DNA from 2 places in the Actinomadura vinacea genome. Region 2 is predicted to be linked to the other one. Evidence: riboswitches for the same ligand, from Rfam matches in the RefSeq annotation. Region 2 holds a riboswitch; the other holds the start of a gene.
What was found. Region 2 has a riboswitch for S-adenosylmethionine ahead of thrC (threonine synthase). Riboswitches for the same ligand answer to the same signal wherever they lie in the genome.
Positions count from the first base shown of each region.

Region 1 (9,927 bases), on a different contig from region 2:
TCGCCGGATTACTTGCCGAAGACGCCGCGGCGTGGCCGGCGGTGGTCGCCCTTGGAACGTCCCGACGCCCGGCCCGCCCGCGCCGGCAGCGGCCTGTTATACCGGCGTCCCAGCCGCAACTGCGTCATGAGCAGCGAGAACGCGACCAGCAGCGCGGCCAGCCACGCCACCTGCGTGCTCGCCATCCGCTCGAACGTCAGGTCCTGTGCGACGGGCGTCTTGTTGTTCCGCAGCCGGCTCTCCGGAGTCGGCGGAGTCTGCGGGGCCACCGAGGGCGACGCGATCGGCGGCAACGCCACCTGCGGGCTCTGCGGCGCGCTCGGCGTGTTGAACGACCCGTTCGGGTTCGGCGGCGTGTACGACGACCCGGATCCCAGCCCGGATCCCGACGACCCCGACGATCCGCTCCCGGATCCCGACGACCCGCTGCCCTTGTCGTCGTCGTCCTTGTCCTTCGACTTCGTCGGGGACGGCGACGGCTTCGGCGGCTTGGGTGTCGGCTTCGGCGGCGTGGGCGTCGGCGTTGGCGACGGCGTGCTCACCGGCGTGAAGGTGACCTCGCTGGTGGCGACCTTCTCCTCGGTGTTCGCCGCGTCCACCGTGAACGTCACTGTCACGGTGGTCTTCGTCTTGAGGCTCTTGGGGACCGTCACCGAGGTCAGCGGGACGGTCTCGACCTTGGCGTCCGCGAGTGACGCCGTCAGGTCGCAACTCGGCACGCACGCGCCCTTGAGGCTGATGTCGACGCCCGCGGCGGGCTCGGCGACGGCCGACAGCGACGTGACCTTCACGGTCTCCGCCGTGCCGCCGACGGCCTTGACGCTGGCCGGCAGCGTCACCGTGGCGCCAGCCTTGGCCGTCTTGGCCGCCGGAACGGTGACCTCCAGCGTTGGGGCGGGGGCCTCCGCCTGGACCTGGGCGGCGCCGACGGCGAGGATCGCCGCCGTGCCCACGCCGATGAAGACCGGTTTGCCTGCCGACCGGGGAAGCACAGCCCCAGCACCTCCGTCGCGGTGTCCGCGTCCTCGTTGAGTGCCGGGGCACGCCACACCCACACACCCCGGATCGTCGCAGAAATCATGCGAACACGGATGAGTGCGTCAAAGCAACCCCGCGCTCCGCATCTCATGCGATCAGATGAATTCTTCCTGGAGATCCACGATCTCGTTGCGCGGCGCCCACGACTGCCACACGCCGTGGTCGATCCGATCCAGCCCGAGCCGTTCGGCGACCGGGGACCGGCCGCCCGCGTACTCCACCCGCAGCCAGCCCTCGTGCTCGCCCACGACCACGAACGGCTCACCGCGCCAGGTGCACACCGTGCGGATGTAGCGCAATTCCTCCACCTCGGACGCGGGGACGACGCGCCGGAAACGGCCTGGCCGCTGCTCCTCGAAACCGTCGGTCGGCTCTGGCGCGTAGAGCCGGATCTCCCCGTCGGCGCCGGGGGACGCCTCGAACTCGCGGCCGAGCCAGCGCGCCAGGTAACCGTCGCGGATCACTGCGCGGCCTCCTGCCCGGCCTGGCCTTCGTCCCAGCCCTCCTGCCAGCCCGCGCCCGTCTCGGGACGCAGCCAGGCGAGCCGGTCGGGGTCGTACATCGCCACGAACCGCTCCGTGCGGTCCTGACCCAGGAAGTACATTTCCGCGCCGAACGGCAACCGGACACTGTCGACCTTGTACTCGCGGATGGAGCCGGCGCTGCCGGGCGCGAACCCGCCGCCGTGGAACGGCGGCCGCTCGATCACCCAGCCCGACTCGCCCCAGGCCTCCAGCTCCTCCTCGGTCTGGCCGCCGAAGGGGATGCGGTACAGGTCGGGGCAGTACGCGGGCCAGCGGATGACGTGCACGCCCTGGTCGCCGGGAGTGAACGGCGAGTCGTCGTAGAGCAGGCCCAGCGCCTCGTACAGCTGGATCGGCGTCTGCAGCTCGGCGACGTCGGAGGTCGGGTGCACGAAACCGCCGACGCGGTCGTACCCCTGTTCCAGGTACCACTCGACGTGCCGGTGCGACACGACCTTCTGCATGATCGTGGGCTGCGCGACGCGGTCGCCGTCGGGTTCGGGCAGCGGCTCGGGCGCCCGCCGTCCCGGCACCGGCCCGTGCTGCTGCGCGGACGCGGGCGCCGGACGCGCGTCGTCGGCGGCCGGGGCCGCGTCGTCCGGGGGGTGCGCGCCCGGCTGCGGTAGCTCCTGCAACGGCTCCTGCCGGGGCGGCGCGGGGTGGGACGACGGCGGCGGCGCCGGCACCTCGGGACGGGGCGGCACGAGCCCGACCCGCATCGCCCACTCGCTGAGCGCCCGCACCTGTTCGCCGCGCAGCGAGGCGCCGATCCGGGTGCCGGGGTTGAGCAGCATGGCCCATTCGGCGCGCGGCCATGAGCCGATGAGCTCGCGGAAGTCGGCGTACACGAACCGCGACTCGGGAAGCACCTCGCGCAGCCGGACCAGCGAGGTGAAGACCTGGACGGCGGACTCGCCGCGCAGCGCGGCCTCCCACCGGAACTCCCGCTGGACCGGCGTGACCTCCAGCGGGGCGTCGGCCGGGATGGGCACCAGCACGTTCGCGGCCAGCAGGACGCGCAGGAACCCGTCGGAGTCGGCCGCGAGCGCGGCCTCGTACAGCTCCTGGTCGATCCGGTTCCCGGGCTCGAACTCGGCCTCCGGCGATGGCACCGGGGCCACCGGAGGTGCCTGGGGCGGCGGGGCGGCGGGCTCCTCGGCGCGGACGGGCTCGGTCGGCGCCGGGGCCTCCGGCGGCGCCGGAGCGGACGCGGATGCAGGTGTGGGCGTGGGCGGGGCGGTGCTCTGGGGACGGGGCTCGGGCGTCCGCTCAGGGACCGGCTCGGGTGCCGGTTTCGGCGGCTCCGGCTCCGGCTCCGGTTGCGGCTTCGGTGCCGCGGACGGCGGCGCCGGCGCGTCGGAGGAGGGCCCGCCACGGGACGGGCCGCTGAGCGCACGGACCTGTTCACCGGGCATCGTGGCGTCGATCGGCGTGCCGGGGTTCAGGACGAGGCTCCACTCGGTGTCCGGCCACGCCGACACGATCTCCAGCAGGCTCGGCATCACGAACCGCGACGTCCCGATCGCCTCGGTCATCCACTTGAGCGAGGTGAACAGCTGGATCGAGACCTTGCCGTGCACCGGAACGGGACGCCACGGGAACTCGGAGTCGTCCGGCGCGATGCCCCACGGCGTCTCCTGCTCGGCCGGGATGAGCACCTGGGCGCCGAGCAGCACCTTGAAGAAGGCGTCGGTGTCGCGGCGCAGCGCCGCGTCGAGCAGCCGCTGTTCCACGTCGTTCTGCGGCTCGAAGGACTCGGACATGCGGCGGGCGGCGCGCTGGTCGGCCCAGGCCGCCAGCCCGGACAGCTGCTCGGCCAGGATCGTGCCGCCCGCCGGGGAACCGGAGTTGATGGCGAGCGCGCGGCGGCGGTCCGGCCAGTAGCGCAGCGCGATGGTGAACGGCAGCGTGGTGTACTCGGTGCCCGTGCCGGCGGAGGCGGCGGCCTCGACCAGGCGCTCCCGCGAGGTGAACACCGGGATCACCTCCGCCCCGTCGACCTCCCGGGTCTGCCAGGGGAAGCCGGGACGGCCTGGCCGCAGCGTGAAGTCCATGTCGTCGGGGATCGGCAGCAGCACTTCGGCGTCGGCCAGCGACTGCAGGAACAGGTCGTGGTCGTTGTTGGCCGCGGCGCGCAGCAGGGCCCGCTCGACGTCGTTGGCGGGACGGAACTCCGGCCGCTTCGGCTCCTCGCGCGGCAGGTCCCGGTGCTGCTCCTGAAGCTCTTCCCAGGGGGCCGGTTCGCTTCCGGTCCCGTTCCCGTTCGCGCTGTCCCGGGACGCCTCTTTCGGGACGGCCGGGGTGTCGAGCCGAGTGGCGTCGGCGGCGTCCTGCGGCGGCACTGACGTGTCGGCGCCGAGCGCGGCCGCGATCCCGGCCTCGGGCGGGGGCGGCAGGTCGCGGCCGGGCACGTCCGGCCGACCATCGGGCGCGGGCGCGGCGGCGGCCTCCGCGGGCGCGGGCGGCGGGGTCGGTTCCGCGGCTTCGGACACCCCCCGCGGTGCCGACGGTGGCGGTGCGGGCGGTGCGGGCGGCGGTGCCGGTGGCTGTGCGGGCGCGGCCGCCGCGTCGGTGCCGCCCTCGTTCGGCGCGGCGTGCTTCCCCAGCCCCTTGCCCGCCGCGTGCGCCGGGCTCCGCCGCGCGTCGCGGACGCCGTCGAACGCGTCCCGGCCGTCCGCCGCACCCGGGAACCCGGACGGCCCGTGGCCGACCTTCGGCGGCCTGCTGTCGCCCTCGACCACCTGCTTGATGAACCACGACGGCAGCCGGGCCTCGATGGGCAGCAGCACCTCGTCCGCCCCGCGCGCGGGCGCGTCGACGGCCAGCCACCAGCGGGCGTCCGGCCAGGTCTCGGCGAGGTCGCTGAACTTGAGCCGCAGATAGTGCCGGTACGCGGGGCCCAGGCACTCGCGCATCGCCGCCGCCGAGGTGTAGGCCAGCACATGGGTGCGGCCCTCGTCCTCCTGGATCGGCCAGCTCGGCTGCGCCCGGTCGGCGAGCACCTCCTCGACCAGGTCCGGCGGTACGGGTAGCACCAGCTCGCTGCCGGCCAGGACGCGGAAGTACCCCTCCTGGTCGCCGGTCCGCACCGTCTCCTGCAGCCGGCGCTCGAGTTCCGACGTGGGCCGCCACGTGTCGGTCACGACCGCCACCCCCTGTATCAGTCCCGCCTGCGTCAATCCCCCGCCGCGCACCGGCGGAGCTCAATCCTGCCCGTCCCGGGCCCGATGTCCGGGCTCTTGACGCGCAAGTTACGGACTCGCCTTACGCTACATGGGCGAACATGGCCAAAGCCTCCCACCGGTGTCCCACCCGGTGGGACGGCCCACCGGACGCCGCGGGCCGCGACGTCACCCCCGCGGCCGGGCCGCCAGCTCGGACAGCGCCTCCAGGAGCCGGTCGACGTGCTCCTCGGTCGTACCGAGCCCGAAGCCGGCCCGCACCGCCGTACCGTGCGGTCCGTCGCAGGATCCGCCCTCCTCGCCGCCGAGCAGGTGCTGGACGAAGGGATGTGCGCAGAACCTCCCGTCCCGGACGCCGACGCCGTACGTCCCCGACAGGGTAAGCGCAGCGTCGCGCGCGTTCCAGCCGTCCACGACGAAAGTCACGATGCCGACCCGCGGGTTGCCCTTGCCCCACAGGGTCAGCTCGCGCACGCCGGGGATGGCGGCGATGCCGGCGCGGAGCCTGGCCAGCAACCGCTCCTCCCGCTCCACCAGCGCGTCCCAGCCGGTCCCGGCGAGGGTCTCGCAGGCGGCGGCGAGCGCGATGGCGCCCAGGACGTTCGGGGTGCCCGCTTCGTGCCGCTGCTGCGCGTCGGACGACCACAGGACCCGGTCGCCGTGGTCGCCGACCGAGCCGCTGGCCCCGCCGCCCTTGAGGTACGGCGCGGCGGCGCGCAGCCAGTCGGACCGTCCCGCCAGCACGCCGGCGCCGAACGGCGCGTACAGCTTGTGGCCGGAGAACGCGACGTAGTCCACGCCGAGCGCGGTCATGTCGAACGGCCGGTGCGGGACGTACTGGGCGGCGTCCACGGCGATCCGGGCGCCGTGCGCGTGCGCCGTACGGGCCAGCTCGGCGATCGGCCACACCTCGCCGGTCACGTTGGACGCGGCGGTGACCACCAGCAGCCGCGGACCGGTCGGGGCGGCGGCCAGGGCGCGGTCGGCGGCGGCGATCGCCTCGGCCGGGGTCGCGGGCGCGGGCAGCCGCACGGCGCGCTTCCAGGGGAGCAGGCTCGCGTGGTGCTCGGTCTCGAACACGACCGCGGTGGTGCCGGGCGGGGCGGCGTGCGCGAGCAGGTTCATCGCGTCGGTGGTGTTGCGGGTGAAGACGACCGCCGCGCGCGTCCAGGCGCCGAGGAAACCGCGGACGGTCTCGCGCGCCTTCTCGTACGCCTCGGTGGTGACCTGCGACGCGTACCCGGCGCCGCGGTGCACGCTGCTGTAGTACGGCAGTGCGCGGGTGACGGCCTCGTGCACCGCCTCGAGACACGGCGCGCTCGCGGGGTAGTCGAAGTTGGCGTAGGCGACGCTGCCGCCGCCGTCCAGGGGGACCAGGGCGTCGGTCCCGATGACGCGCGGCAGCACGTCGGGGCTCGCGGGGCTCGTGCCGCTCACCTCGCGCGGCGCGGGCGGAACGAGAGTCGAGATACCGGCGGACGACATGCGGCGGCCCTCCCAGGGCTCCAGGGACCCCGTGGGACGTCGGGCAGACGGCCGCGAACATCGGGATCCGCGCTTGCCGGGACGCGTTCTCGCGTCCGGCCAGGTCCTCACCCGGAGCACCCCATCGCGGACGAAGGGTTGCCGGTCAGCAAGCCGGGGCTTATCGCTGACGCTCATGACCTTGTGCGGAAGTATATGCGGATGCTCACGGGGATCAAATGGAGGGATGCGATGAGGAACGTGGCGGTAAGGGCACTGACCGGGGGAGTGCTCGCCCTCGGCGCCCCGGGGCTGCTGGGCGGATGCGGCCTGATGGGAAGCGACAACTCCGCCCAGATCTGCACCGACACCAGGAAGACGTTCGAGCAGTACATCACCCAGGTCAAGGGCGCCCCCGCGAACAAGCCCGAGCAGTGGAAGCAGGCCACCGAACAGCTCGCCGGGCGGATCGACGGCCTGTCGGGCAAGGCCGAGGACCCGCAGCTGAAGAAGGCGCTGAAGGACGAGTCCGGCCGCCTGCGCGGCGCCGCGGCCTCGGTCGGAACGGGGGACGCCGCCCAGCTCAACTCGGTGATGACGGAGACCCCGCAGCGCGTCGGCCGGGCCTGCTCCTGAGCTGTGTTTGTTGCAATCCCGGCCCAGGATGCTCGCCTGGCGGGCTGTGTTTGTTGCAATCCCGGCCCAGGGGGCTCGCCTGGCGGCTCGCACCCTGACCGTGCTTGGGGCGAGCGCGACATCGCTTCGCGATCTGGCCGGTGAGGCTCGCCTTCGGCATCGCCTCACCGGCCAGGTAGCGCGCTCGCGCGGTACCTGAGGCCGCTTCGGGACAGGCCCTAGGCCACGGGAGGACGGACCGGAAAGAGGGAAAGGGGAAGGGCCCGGCGTTGGGCGGATTCAAGGGGTCGTCGCAACTCCTCAAATCGAGGTGTTGCGACGACCGCGTGAACCCAAGTTGCCGCCGGGCCCTTCCGCTCAAGTCCGCCTAGCCTTCGCGCCGCCGATCAGCCGCGCGAATCGGGACGTTCGGGCTCCTCGGGTCCGCCCGGGCCGCCGGGCTCCTCGGGTCCGCCCGGGTCGCCGGGCTCCTCGGGGCCGTCGGGCGGCGGTTCCGCGCTCTGGCTGGGCCGTGACGGGGACTCGCGGCCGGGCCCCTCCGAGCCGCCCGGGCGGGACGGGGCGGGAGCGAGCGACGGCGGCCCGCCGGGACGGTCGGACGGCTGCCCGGAGTACGTGCCGCCGGTGTTCACCGACGGCGACCCGAACCGCTCCTGCGAGTAGCCCAGGGTGCTGACCGCGTTGGTCATGTAGGTGTTCCACATCCGCGCCGGGAGCGCGCCGCCGTACACCCCGTACCCCGGGATGTCCAGCGGCTTGCCGTCGCTGCGGAACATCGACACCGTCGTGGCCATCTGCGGGATGAACCCGTTGAACCAGATCGCCCGGCCCGCGTCGGTGGTGCCGGTCTTGCCGGCCACGTCACGGCCGTCGGCCAGCTGCGCCCCCGTCCCGGTGCCGCCCCGGACGACCTGCTGCATCGCGTACGTGGCGTCCCGCGCCACCTGCGTGCTGAAGACCCGCTGGCCCTTCTCGGTGAACGAGCGGGTGTGCTCCTTCTTGTTGTCGGTCACCGACTTCACCACGAACGGGGCGCGGTAGATGCCCTCGGAGGCGAACGTCGCGTACACCCCCGCCTGCTGCACCGGGTGCACCGAGATGACGCCCAGCGGGAACGTGGGCGCGGTGTTGGCGCCGTTGGCGGTGAGCTGGCTCTTGGGGATGCCCATCTTCACGGCCATCTGCGTCACCTTGTCCAAGCCGACCTTCTGGCCGATGTTGACGTAGGCGGTGTTGACCGAGTTCTGGGTGGCGCCCACCAGGTTGGTGTAGCCGAAGCTGCGGCCGCTGTCGTTGCGCACCGCGGTGCCGTTGTAGTACTGCGGCGACGACCCGTCGACGGAGTCGTACAGCTTCATCCCGCTGTCGAGCGCGGTGGCCAGGACGATCGGCTTGAATCCTGAGCCGGCCTGCGCCCAGTCGCCGAACGAGCTGCTCAGCGCCTCCATGAGGTAGTCGCGCCCGCCGTAGAAGGCCACCACCTGCCCGGTCGCCGGGTCGACCGACACCATGCCGGTGCGGATCTTCTTGCTCATCCCGGGCGGGGCGCTGGTGGTGACCGCGCGGCGCGCAGCGTCCATCAGCCGCTTGTCGAAGGTGGTGGTGATCTTCAGCCCGCTGCGGTTGATCTCGTCCTCGCTGTAGCCGCGGCGCTCGATCAGCTCCTTCTTGGCCACATTGACCATGTAGCCCTTCTGGCCCTTGAGGATGTTGGTGATCTTCTGCTTGACCGGCATCGGGAAGGTCATCGCCGACGCCTCGGCCTGGGTGACCGCCCCGTCCCGGACCATGTTGTTCACCACGGCGCGCCAGCGCTGCTCGGCGTAGGCCCGGTTCGCGCCCTCGGGCTCGGCGAAGTTGCTGGGCTGCTGGATCGCCGCCGCGAGGAAGGCGCCCTGGGCGGGGGTCAGCCGGCTGACGTCCATGCCGTAGTACGCCTTGGCGGCGGCCTGCACGCCGTACGCGTCCCGGCCGAAGAAGATCGTGTTGAGGTACTGCTCGAGGATCCAGTCCTTGGACTTCTCCCGCCCGACCTTCAGGGAGACCATGATCTCCTTGAGCTTGCGGGTGACCGAGCGCTCCTTGCCGATGCCGCCGTAGTAGTTGCGGACCATCTGCTGGGTGATGGTGGAGCCGCCCTGCAGCTGCTCGCCGGTGATCGTGGACCAGAACGCCCGCCCGGTGCCCTTCGGCGACACGCCGGGGTCCTGGTAGAAGCTGCGGTTCTCGGCCGCGATGACCGCGTCCCGCACGCCCTTGGGGATCTGCTTGATCGGGACGGCGTCGCGGTTGGTGCCGGTCTTGGCGATCGGCGTCTTGCCGTCGGAGTAGTAGAACGTCGGGCCCTGCGCGATGGCCTGCTGCTGGGGCGAGGGGACGGGCGTCATGAGGTAGGCCACGCCGAACGCGGCCACGGAGAAGCCGAGGAAACCGAGAACGATGAACAGCGCCCGGCGGGCGTAGCGGGCGGGCCTGCCGCGCCGCTTCTTGGGCGGCTTCTTACCGCCGCCGCCGGAGCCTGCGCTCTCGGACTTCTTGTCGCTTTTCTCGGGGGGTGCGGCCGTGGGGGCGTCCGCGGGCTCGATGGAGGGCCTGGAAGCGTCGTCGACGATCGGGACCCCGTCGCGGACGGTCTCGTCGGCGGGCGCCTTGGAGGGGGCCTCCGCGACGGCGACGGGCGTCTCGTCCGCGGGCTGCTCGTCCGCGGGCTGCTCGTCCGCGACGGGCGCCTCGCTCGCCGCGGGCTCCTTTCCTGTCGGCGCATCGCCTTCGGGCGCCTCGGCGGGGGTCTCTTCCGGGGGCGTCTCAGCTTCGGACGCCTCTTCCACCGGCGTCTCTGCCGGTGTCTCTTCCTGGGGCGCCTCGTCGGCCGAGTCGACCTCCGAGTCGGCTTCCGGGGGCGTCTCGTCCGCGGACGGCGCCTCGGTCTCGTGGTGGGTCTCGGTGTCGGTCCCGGTGGCGCCGGGGACGCCGTTCTCATTCATGTTCGCGGCGATGTCGTCATTCTTGGATTCGTCGGATTCGGTGCTGTCCGGGGCGGCGCCCTTCGCCGTGCCGCCCACGGCCGGGTCGTCATCTTGACT
Region 1 covers NZ_BAAARW010000044.1:100,071-109,997, forward strand. The annotation lists gene ABD340_RS44700 (hypothetical protein) at 9-992, opposite strand; gene ABD340_RS44705 (hypothetical protein) at 1,134-1,502, opposite strand; gene ABD340_RS44710 (SseB family protein) at 1,499-4,705, opposite strand; gene ABD340_RS44715 (aminotransferase class V-fold PLP-dependent enzyme) at 4,913-6,229, opposite strand; SAM riboswitch class IV at 6,294-6,410, opposite strand; gene ABD340_RS44720 (hypothetical protein) at 6,461-6,844, shown strand; gene ABD340_RS44725 (transglycosylase domain-containing protein) at 7,231-9,927, opposite strand, start outside.
Region 1: another riboswitch for S-adenosylmethionine. It lies ahead of ABD340_RS44715 (aminotransferase class V-fold PLP-dependent enzyme); the one in region 2 lies ahead of thrC (threonine synthase).

Region 2 (9,927 bases):
GGGCGCCAGCGATGACGTCGTAAAATCGCCAGCCCTCTCGATCGCGCCTGCCTAGGGTCGCGGACATGTCACAGCACAGCCGGGACATCGTTCTGGGCGCCTGGAAAGCTTTCGCCAGCCATGATGCGGATCGGATATCCGAGGTCTTCACCGAGGACGCCGAGTGGCTGGCGCCCTCAGGGAACGCGACCGCCGTCGCGCTGGAAGGGGCCAGCCACATGGTCGGCCGGAAGGCGATCGTGCGCTTTCTCGCCGAGGACTTTCCCCGCTTCTTCGTGCGTGACGTCACCGTCACCTTTCACGGGATCCACGCCGACGGTGAGCGCGTGATCGTGGAGGAGACCATGACGGCGACGCTCGCCAACGGCAACCACTACGCCAACGATTACTGCTTCGTCTTCGAACTCCGAGACGGGCTGATCCACCGAGTCCGCGAGTACATGGATACAGCCCGCGGGCACCGCCTGGTCTTCGGGGAAGGACCCGGTCAGTCGTAGAAGTCGCCCACTGTTGGTTCACTCGAATGGGAGCGGCGACCATCCCCTGACCGTCCGACGCCGCCGTCGACCGGCCGTTGCGGGTGGGGCACTCGTCACCAGGCGGATATCCCGCGGCGGGATACGCTCGCCCGACGGACGGCGTTCGAAGCCCAGCATCAAGCGGCACCCGCCGCAGAGATCGGGGTCTGACTGTGACCGACCACCGCCGCATACTCAACATCGTCGTCTGCGCCGCCGGTCCCGCCGCCGACGTCGGCGAACTCGTCATCCTCGCCCAGCGGCGAGGGTGGGACGTCCAACTCATCGCCACGCCGTCATCCCAGGACTTCATCGACGTCGCAGCCCTGGAAGGCCAAACCGGTCACCCCGTCCGCAGTCAGTACCGCAAGCCGGGCGACCCTCGCGCCCCTTTGGCAGACGCGATCATCGTTGCCCCGGCGACCTACAACACCATCAACAAATGGGCCCACGGCGTCAGCGACACCTACGCCCTCGGTGTCCTGGCCGAAGCCCCGGGCTTGGGCACCCCGATCGTCGTCCTGCCTTTCGTCAACACCGCCCTGGCCGGCCGCCACGCGTTCAAGCACAGCGTTTCGACGCTGCGGAGCGAAGGTATCCGCATCCTGCTGGGCCCCGGTGAGTTCGAACCCCACAAACCGCGAAGCGGTGACGACCGGCAGGACGTCTTCCCCTGGAACCTGGCCGTGCGCGAAGTCGACCAGATGACCTGATCGCCCGATCGATCGTCGGCCCCCGGCCACTATCGTTCGGCGCGCGGTCGACCCCGGGGCATCCGACACCGCGCGGCCGCCGGGAAGAACGGCGCCGCATGTCCCAGGCCGTCAGCCCCAGACCGGCGTGCGGATTCGGTCATTCGTCGTCGAGCACGCCGGTGTTCTGGCAAGCGGTCAGGCGCCACTGGCCATCCTCCTTGGCCATGACGAAAAGCGGCGTGCCGACGTCCGGGCCGTCGGCCGTCTGGTACACCTGGCGCACTTTGACGGCGGCGACGTCCGGACGGATGAACAGCACGTGTTCCACCTCGAACGTGACCGTCGACCCTCGCATCCCGCCGGGGAGCACTTGGTGGGTGAAAGTCGAGATCGCTTCACGGCCGAAGAGGCGCTTGCCGCCGCCCGTCGTCCAGATGGCGTCGGCTCGGAACAGGCCGACGAACTCATCGGGGAGTTCGTTGTTCTGGGCGTGTTCGACCGTGGCGACCACCTGCTTGATCGCTTCGATCTCGGCCTCGCGTGTCGATATATCCGTTGCGCTCATGAAGATCACTGTGCAAACTCAAGCGCGCTTGAGGTCAACCGCCTTCTCGTACCGACCGCCGCGCGGTCAGCAGCCCTTGAAGTGGTCGTCGGCGGACCAGCCGGTGTTGGCCCAGTCCTTCGCGGGCGCGGGGGTTGAAGCCGGGGAACCGCTTGGCCCGCTCGGCTAGCAGCCAGTTGGCGAAGCGGGCGGCACCCTGCGGGCAGGTGTGGATGCCGTCGGCGCTGCGGTCGGCCTTGCCGTTCTTGACCCGCTGGTAGGTGCTGCCCCACACCGCGCCGGCGTCGAGCACGCCCGGCCGGCCCGAGGAACCCGCCGCGACCGCTCGGGCGACGTCAGGGGCGCGGTTCAGGTCGGCCATGTGCGGCTTGTAGAACTCGTCGGGCTTGATCGGTGGCGCGGTGACGAAGACCAGTTTCGCCCCGGCCCCGGTCACCGTGGCCAGCAGCTTGTCGTAGCCGGCCTGTTGCTCCTGCCGGCTGCCCCAGTCGTAGGTGGTGAGCTGGTAGACGACCGCGGTGGGTTTGCCGGAGGTGATCTGCCCGGGCAGCTTCTTCCAGTTCTTCTCGGAGAACGGTCCGACGACGTTCCCGCCGCCGTCCGCGGCGATCGACTGGAATCCCACGCCGCCGGACTTGAACGCGGCGGTCAGGGGCAGCGCCTCGCCCTGGGCGATGGAGTCGCCAAGGAAGAGCACCTTGGACAGCCCCGGTCCGGCGGTCGCGGTGGACTCGCCGGAGCAGGCGGAGGTCAGCAGGAGCAGCCCGGTCAGCCCGAGGGCGAGACTTCGTGTCTTGGTCATGGCTCGACGGTGCCGCCGCCGTGTCCCGGGGCCTCCGCCGCCATGTCGCGGTTGTGTCGCAGGAAACCGTCCCCACCGACGAGCCGGCCCGGCATTGTCCATGCTGGACGGGTAGCGGCGATCGAGGACGACCTGATGCTGCTGGGCGTCGACGGCTTCGAGGTGTGCCGCCGTATCCGGGCGGCGAGCGAGGTAGCTGTGATCATGCTCACCGCGCGTGGCGACGACTTCGACGTCGTCGGCGGCCGGGAGTCGGGCGCGGACGACTACGTCATCAAGCCGGCGCAGCCCACCGTGCTCGACGCGCGGATCCGCACGGTGCTGCGCCGCAGGTACAGGCTGTAGGAGATCAGCCCCAACCACCGCGGTGGCCGCGAGGCAAGGACCTTGGCGACCCACGCCTGCGGCGCCTGCGCACACAGCCCGATCAGCAGGGCGGAGGCCAGCGAGTGGGCGAAAAGCCCTCCGGTGAACAGCCACGACGAGTTCGCGCCGTCGACGAGCGACAGGTCCACCTCGAGGAAACCGCCCGGCAGAGGCCCGTGTGGAACAGCAGCACCCCGAGGATCGCGGCCCCTCGCAACCTGTCCAACGCGGGCAGATGCGGCCTGCGCCCAGTGGTCGGCCGAGCGGCATCGGCCGTCTGAACTCGCGTCATGGCACGACTGTGCTGCGCCCTTGTCGAGGTGCCGTCCCCGCCTTGTCGTGACGGCGGGGTCAGCCGAATCGGGGGCACGCCGCCCTGTGCCCCGCCATGCCTGGTCACGTAGGACGAGCCTGGCCGTAGTCGTGGCAGCGAACGCCGCGCAGGTCGATGTCGCCTCGATACTGGTGGCCGATCCGCTCGGCGACGCGCGCCGAGCGGGTGTTCCCCACGCCTACCAGTGACACCACCTCGGCGGCCCCGAGATCGTCGAAGCAGTACCGCAACGCCATGCTCGCCGCCTCGGTCGCGTACCCCCGGCCCCAGAACCGCCGTGCCAGGCACCATCCGAGCTCCAGCCCCGGCCATCCCAAAGGCTGCCAGGGCCCGACCCGGCCGACGAAGCATTCGGTGTCCTTCTCGACCACGGCGAAGTTCGAGAAGCCTTGAATCTGCTGATGGCCGAGGAACAGAGCGAGGTTTCGCCATGAATCCTCGCGGGACATGCTTCCCTCCGCGGACAGGAAACGCCCCACGTCCGGATCGGCGAGCATCGCCGCGTAGTCCTCGAAGTCCTCAGGCGTCAAGGGACGCAGGATCAGCCTCGGGGTCTCCAGAGTTCTCATGATCCAGATCGAAGCAAAGCCTCCGGATCCCGTCCGGAGAACACCGCTCAATGGCCCGACCAGGCCACGGGCGCGACTCGGGTACGTGATCTTGAAATGGAACGGCCTGATGGAGGCCGCGATCGCAGGAATTCGAACAAGCCCACGACGGCTCCTGGACGTCCCGCGGGGGCGCGAAGCGGAAGCGGCGGGGCGGGCTTGGCCATAAACTGCGCGCATGGAACTCAGAGATGCCGCGGGCATGATTCTTGCGGAGTCGGCGCCCCACCCCGAACTGCTGCGGGCGTCCCGGCACGCCTATGACGAGTTCGCCGCCGGACGCGAGGTCGCCCACCCCGTGCTCACGGAGATGCTGCGCGAGGCCGCGCGCAAGAACCTCTTCGGCGTGCTCAAGAGCAAGCACGGTGACCGGGCCTTCGACGACATGGTCGTGACGCTGGGGCGGTACATCGACCGGCAGGCACCGGTCGTGCGGCACTGACCCGGCGGATTCCCGACGCGAAGACCCGGCTCCCGGAAGAGGCCGGGTCTCGCGCGTTTCCCTCTTATATCGCGCGCACCGAGTCCGCCTGCGGACCCCGGTCGCTCTGCGTAATCTCGAATTCCACCCGCTGCCCCTGTTCAAGGCTGCGGTAGCCGTCCATCACGATGGCCGAGTAGTGGACGAACACGTCCCGGCCGCCGTCCACCGCGATGAAGCCGTAGCCCTTGTCCGCGTTGAACCATTTGACTGTGCCCTGCGCCATCAGCAAAACCTGCCGCTCGTCCGTGGCCGTGCCCACGGTTGGTGCTTCGGGCCAACACCCCTTCTACCGCGAGGCCCGGCGATCAGCGGTCACGTCCCCACCGCCCTTCGAAGGGCCGTGACGGGGTCGATGCGGCGTGATCGGGGTCGACCATATAGGCGGGGTGATAGAGACAACAGCCCTTATGACGGAAGACCGGACGGCCGGTAATGGTCACGGTGCGGGGCACTGACGAGAGGACGGACTTCTTCCTCCAGCCGCCGGGATATGTGCAACCCGTAGCGCGCCTCCAGCCGGTCGCGGGCGCGCACGAAGCGGTCGGCCGCCTCTTCCAAGGTGAGCGGAAGGACAGGGATTCCGAGGGGTTCGAGAAGGTGGCGGCGCATCCTGAGGAGTTCGCCCAGCACCCGATCGGTCATGCCGTGACGGCGCTTACTCACCAGCCACAATGACCAGTCCCAGAAGTGCGAATCCATTGCGGCGAGCGTGTCGGGACCGGCCCGCCACGGCGGGCTCCAGCTGCGCGCCACGTCCCGGAAGATGAGATCGACCTTGACGGGGCCGGGGAAGATGAGCAGGTAGCTCTCGCAGTCGCCCAGCGGGTCCCACTGGGCGGCGAGCGGCTGGTACCGGGAGATGAGTCCGGGCAGGTCGGCGGCCACCTCTCCGAAGTCCTCGGCGGTGACGGCGAAGTCCCAGTCGGACAGCTCGGTCGCGGTGCCGAGCGCCCGGGAACCGATGGGCTCGACCGCGGTCACCATCGGATGCCCGTGCACCGCGTCCGCGATCTCCGCCGCCGTCCCCATGCAGAGCCTTTACCCGAACCTGCAGGACAAAAGCCCTTTTCCCGGGTGTTCTCGAAAGAACACCCGGGATGGGACGAATCCCGGCTCAGCCGCCGGCGACGGCCGGGATGATCGAAATCTGGGCGCCCTCGGGCGTCGCGGTGTCCAGGCCGTCGGCGAAGCGCACGTCCTCGTCGCCCACGTACACGTTGACGAAGCGGCGGATCTTGCCGTTGTCGTCCAGGACGCGGGCCGCGATGCCCGGGTGGTTCGCCTCCAGGTCGGCCACCACCGCACGCAGCGTGGCGCCCTCGGCCTTGACCTCCGACTCGCCGCCGGTGAGGTTCCGGAGGATCGTCGGGATCCGCACGGAAACGGTGCTCATTGCTGGCTCCAAGAATGCTCGGATCGAACGGGAAAACGGGCTCAGGCGAGATCGGCGGCGCGGAACGCCTCGAGCGACGGGGCGATGTTCGCGCTCGGCGCCACCTGGGAGGAGATCGCGTCCAGGGTCTTGAGCCCGTCCCCGGAGTTGATGATCACCGTCTCGGCGGACGGGTCCAGCGCGCCGCTCTCCACCAGCTTGCGGAGGGTGGCCACGGTGACGCCGCCCGCCGTCTCGCCGAAGACGCCCTCGGTGCGCGCCAGCAGCCGGATGCCCTCGACGACCTGCTCGTCGGTGACGTCCTCCACCGCGCCGCCGGTGCGCCGCACCACGTCCAGCACGTAGGGTCCGTCGGCCGGGTTGCCGATCGCCAGCGACTTGGCGATCGTGGCCGGCTTGACCGGCCGCACCACGTCGTGGCCCGCCTTGAACGCGGCCGCCACCGGGTCGCAGCCCGCGGCCTGCGCGCCGAAGACCCGGTACGGCTTGTCCTCGACCAGGCCGAGCTTGATCAGCTCCTGGAACGCCTTGTCGATCTTGGTGAGCTGGGAGCCGGAGGCCACCGGGATGACGATCTGGTCGGGCAGCCGCCAGCCGAGCTGCTCGGCGATCTCGTAGCCCAGGGTCTTGGACCCCTCGGCGTAGTAGGGGCGCACGTTGACGTTGACGAACGCCCAGTCCTCCTGCTCCCCGGCAATCTCCGAGGCCAGCCGGTTCACGTCGTCGTAATTGCCGTCCACGGTGACGAACGTGCCGCCGTACACCGCGGTCGTGATGATCTTCTGCTGCTCCAGGTCGGACGGCACGAACACCGCGCTGCGGATCCCGGCCCGCGCCGCGGCCGCCGCGACCGCGTTGGCCAGGTTGCCCGTGGACGGGCAGGCCAGCACCTTGAAGCCCAGCTCGCGCGCCGCCGCCAGCGCCACCGCGACCACCCGGTCCTTGAACGAGTGCGTCGGGTTGCCGCTGTCGTCCTTGACCCAGAGCCGGGCCAGCCCCAGCGACTCGGCCAGCTGGTCGGCCCGGACCAGACGGGTCAGACCGGGCTCGGTGTTCGGCGTCTCGGCGACGTTGCCCGGCACCGGCAGCAGACCGCGGTAGCGCCAGATGTTGCGCGGGCCCGCCTCGATCGCGGCGCGGGTGACACCCCCGAAGTCGTAGGAGATCTCCAGGGGGCCGAAACACTCCGCACACGCGTAGAACGGGCCCAGCTCTCGACTGTGCCCGCACTCGCGGCAGGTCAGAGCGGTCGCGGGACCGAGGTTCACGGAGGTACTGGCAGGCGTGTGTGCCATAAGAGCGAGGCCTCTCCCCATCTTCCCTGTGCCACCTTGGTCACAGGCCGGAGTTGGCACCATCTCCCGGTCGGCCCCGCAGGATCGCGAGCGCATACGAACCAGGTGGTTGCCGGGGCTTCACAGGGCCGGTCCCTCCACCCCTCTGGATGAGCGTTATGAAGTTATATGAGGGCTGAGCTGGAAGACCGGCCCCTTGGCCACTGCGCTTCCTGCACCCCTCTGGTTGAGCGTTATGAAGTTGTGTGAGGGCTGAGCTGGAAGACCGGCCCTTTGGCCACTGCGCTTCCTGCACCCCTCTGGATGAGCGTTATGAAGTTGTGCACGTCTCAGACGGTCAGAACCTTGGCACCGCATGGGCGGTATCAGATCCTATGCGCCGACTTTACATGATCTGACCGGTTGGTGGGCGAGGGGGTCTCACCCACCGAGACGTTACCCGGCCCCAGGCTTGATCATCCAGGATTCGGCCCGCCCTCCGGACGGCGGGTGGCCCTGGGGCGCGAAGGGGCAGGTCAGGGGGTGGGGTGGCACTGGCTGGACGGGACGGGCGCGGGCTCGGACTGGGTCGGGTCGAGGAACACGTGCCGGACGATCGGCAGTCGCTCCTGGAGCCGCCGGTCGATCTCCCCCGCGGTGTCCTCGGCCTCGTCGGCGCTGATCGTGTCGGAGAAGTGCACCTTGGCGGCGACCAGCAGCTCGTCCGGGCCGAAGTGCATGGTGAACAGCTCGTCCACGCCGGTGACGCCGGGGGACGAGGCGATCTCGGCGCGGATCTCGCGCTGGGTCTCCGCCGCGACCGACTGGCCGATCAGCAGGCTGCGGCTGTCACGGCCGAGCGCGATGGCGACCACGACCAGCAGCAGCCCGATCATGATCGAGGCGAGGCCGTCCCAGAACGCGGAGCCGGTGAGCTGGCGCAGGGTCAGCCCGATCGCGGCGATGGCCAGGCCGATCATCGCGGCGGTGTCCTCGAACAGCGCCGCCTTGAACGTCACGTCGGGGGTGCGCCGTACGTGGTCGACGAGGTCGCGCCCGTTCTCGCGGGTCTCGCGCCGGGCCTGGACGTACGCGCGCAGCCAGGAGGTGCCCTCCAGCAGGGCCGCCAGCGCCAGTACCGCGTAGGCCAGCCAGAGGTGTTCGCCGCCGCCGGCCTCGTTGCCGGTGATCGTCAGCACTCCCTCGAAGATCGAGTAGCCGCCGCCCGCGACAAAGATCCCGAAGGCGGCCAGCAGCGACCAGAAGTACCGCTCGTTGCCGTACCCGAAGGGGTGCCGCCGGTTGGCCGGCCGGGCGCTGCGGCGCAGCGAGGCCAGCAGGAAACCCTGGTTGAGGGTGTCGGCGACCGAGTGCGCGCCCTCGGCGAGCATGGCGCTCGATCCGGCGAGCACGCCGGCGATCAGCTTGGTGAAGGCGAGAATCAGGTTGGCCGTTCCCGCGACGAGCACAGTCTTGGTGGTTTCGGACTTGCTCATCCGCGTCCGGTACCCAAGGTCATCCCGCTCAACCTAGGGCAAGTATGTGATGGTGTCCCTCGGGGCACTTTGATCTGCGTGGATCTCAGCTGAGATTCTGCCGGTATGAGCCAAGTGCTGGTGGCGTCGAACCGGGGGCCGGTGTCGTTCTCGCTGTCGGACGACGGCGCGCTGACCATGCGGCGCGGGGGCGGCGGGCTGGTGTCCGGCCTGGCCGGTGTCACAGGCGGCGCGGACGCCCCGGAGGTGCTGTGGGTGTGCGCGGCGCTCGGTGACGGCGACCGCGCGGCCGCGCGCCGCGCCCCGGACGGCCGCCTCGACCAGGCAGGGCACGATCTCGGCGGGGCGGCGGTACGGATGCTCGACATCCCCGCGGCCACGTTCCAGCGGGCCTACAACGCCGTGGCGAACTCGACGCTCTGGTTCGTCCACCACCTGCTGTACGACACCCCGAACGCCCCGCACTTCGATGCGCGGTCCCGGCGCGACTGGCAGTCGTACGAGGCCTACAACGCCGCGTTCGCCGACGCCCTCGCCCGCGACGCCGCGCCCGGCGCCAAGGCCGCGATCCAGGACTACCACCTGTCGCTGGCCCCCCGGATGCTGCGCGACCGGCGCCCAGACCTGAAGATCGTGCATTTCTCGCACACGCCCTGGGCCCCGCCCGAGTACTTCCGGCTGCTGCCGGACGACATCGGCGAGCAGGTGCTGGACGGCGTCCTGGGCGCCGATCACGCGGCGTTCCTGAGCGAGCGGTGGGCCGAGGCGTTCGTGGACTGCTGCGCGGCGCTGCTGCCCGGCGTCAAGATCGACCGCGCGGCCCGCACGGTGTCCCGCGGCGGCCACACCACCGGCATCGGCGTGCACGGGCTGGGTGTGGACGGTGCCGCGCTGCGCCGCCGGGCCGCCGAGCCGGACGTCGTGGCCCGCGCCCAGGCCCTCCGGGAGCAGGTCGGGGACCGGCGGCTGATCGTGCGGATCGACCGGACCGAGCTGTCGAAGAACATCGTCCGGGGGCTGGCCGCGTACCGGGAGCTGCTGGTGAACCACCCCGAGTGGCGGGGCCGGGTCGCGCACCTGGCGTTCGCGTACCCGTCCCGGTACGACCTTCCCGAGTACCGGGCGTACACGGCGGCCGTGGAGCGGATGGCGGCGCGGATCTCCGAGGAGTTCGGCACGCCGGACTGGGACCCGCTGATCCTCCAGGTGAACGACGACTATCCGCGTTCGCTCGCGGCGTTCGGCCTGGCGGACGTGCTGCTGGTCAACCCGATCCGCGACGGAATGAACCTGGTCGCCAAGGAGGGCCCGGTCGTGTCGGAGCGCGGCTGCGCGCTGGTGCTGTCCCGGGAGGCGGGGGCCGCGGCGGAACTCGCCGATGACGCCCTGCTC
Region 2 covers NZ_BAAARW010000016.1:1,411-11,337, forward strand. The annotation lists gene ABD340_RS21245 (nuclear transport factor 2 family protein) at 66-497, shown strand; gene ABD340_RS21250 (flavoprotein) at 692-1,231, shown strand; gene ABD340_RS21255 (SgcJ/EcaC family oxidoreductase) at 1,371-1,778, opposite strand; gene ABD340_RS21260 (SGNH/GDSL hydrolase family protein) at 1,813-2,580, opposite strand; partial or broken gene ABD340_RS21265 (response regulator) at 2,710-2,910, shown strand; gene ABD340_RS21270 (GNAT family N-acetyltransferase) at 3,343-3,849, opposite strand; gene ABD340_RS21275 (hypothetical protein) at 4,067-4,330, shown strand; gene ABD340_RS21280 (cold-shock protein) at 4,395-4,595, opposite strand; gene ABD340_RS21285 (hypothetical protein) at 4,778-5,401, opposite strand; gene ABD340_RS21290 (MoaD/ThiS family protein) at 5,487-5,765, opposite strand; gene thrC (threonine synthase) at 5,807-7,060, opposite strand; SAM riboswitch class I at 7,075-7,216, opposite strand; gene ABD340_RS21300 (cation diffusion facilitator family transporter) at 7,576-8,535, opposite strand; gene ABD340_RS21305 (alpha,alpha-trehalose-phosphate synthase (UDP-forming)) at 8,641-9,927, shown strand, end outside.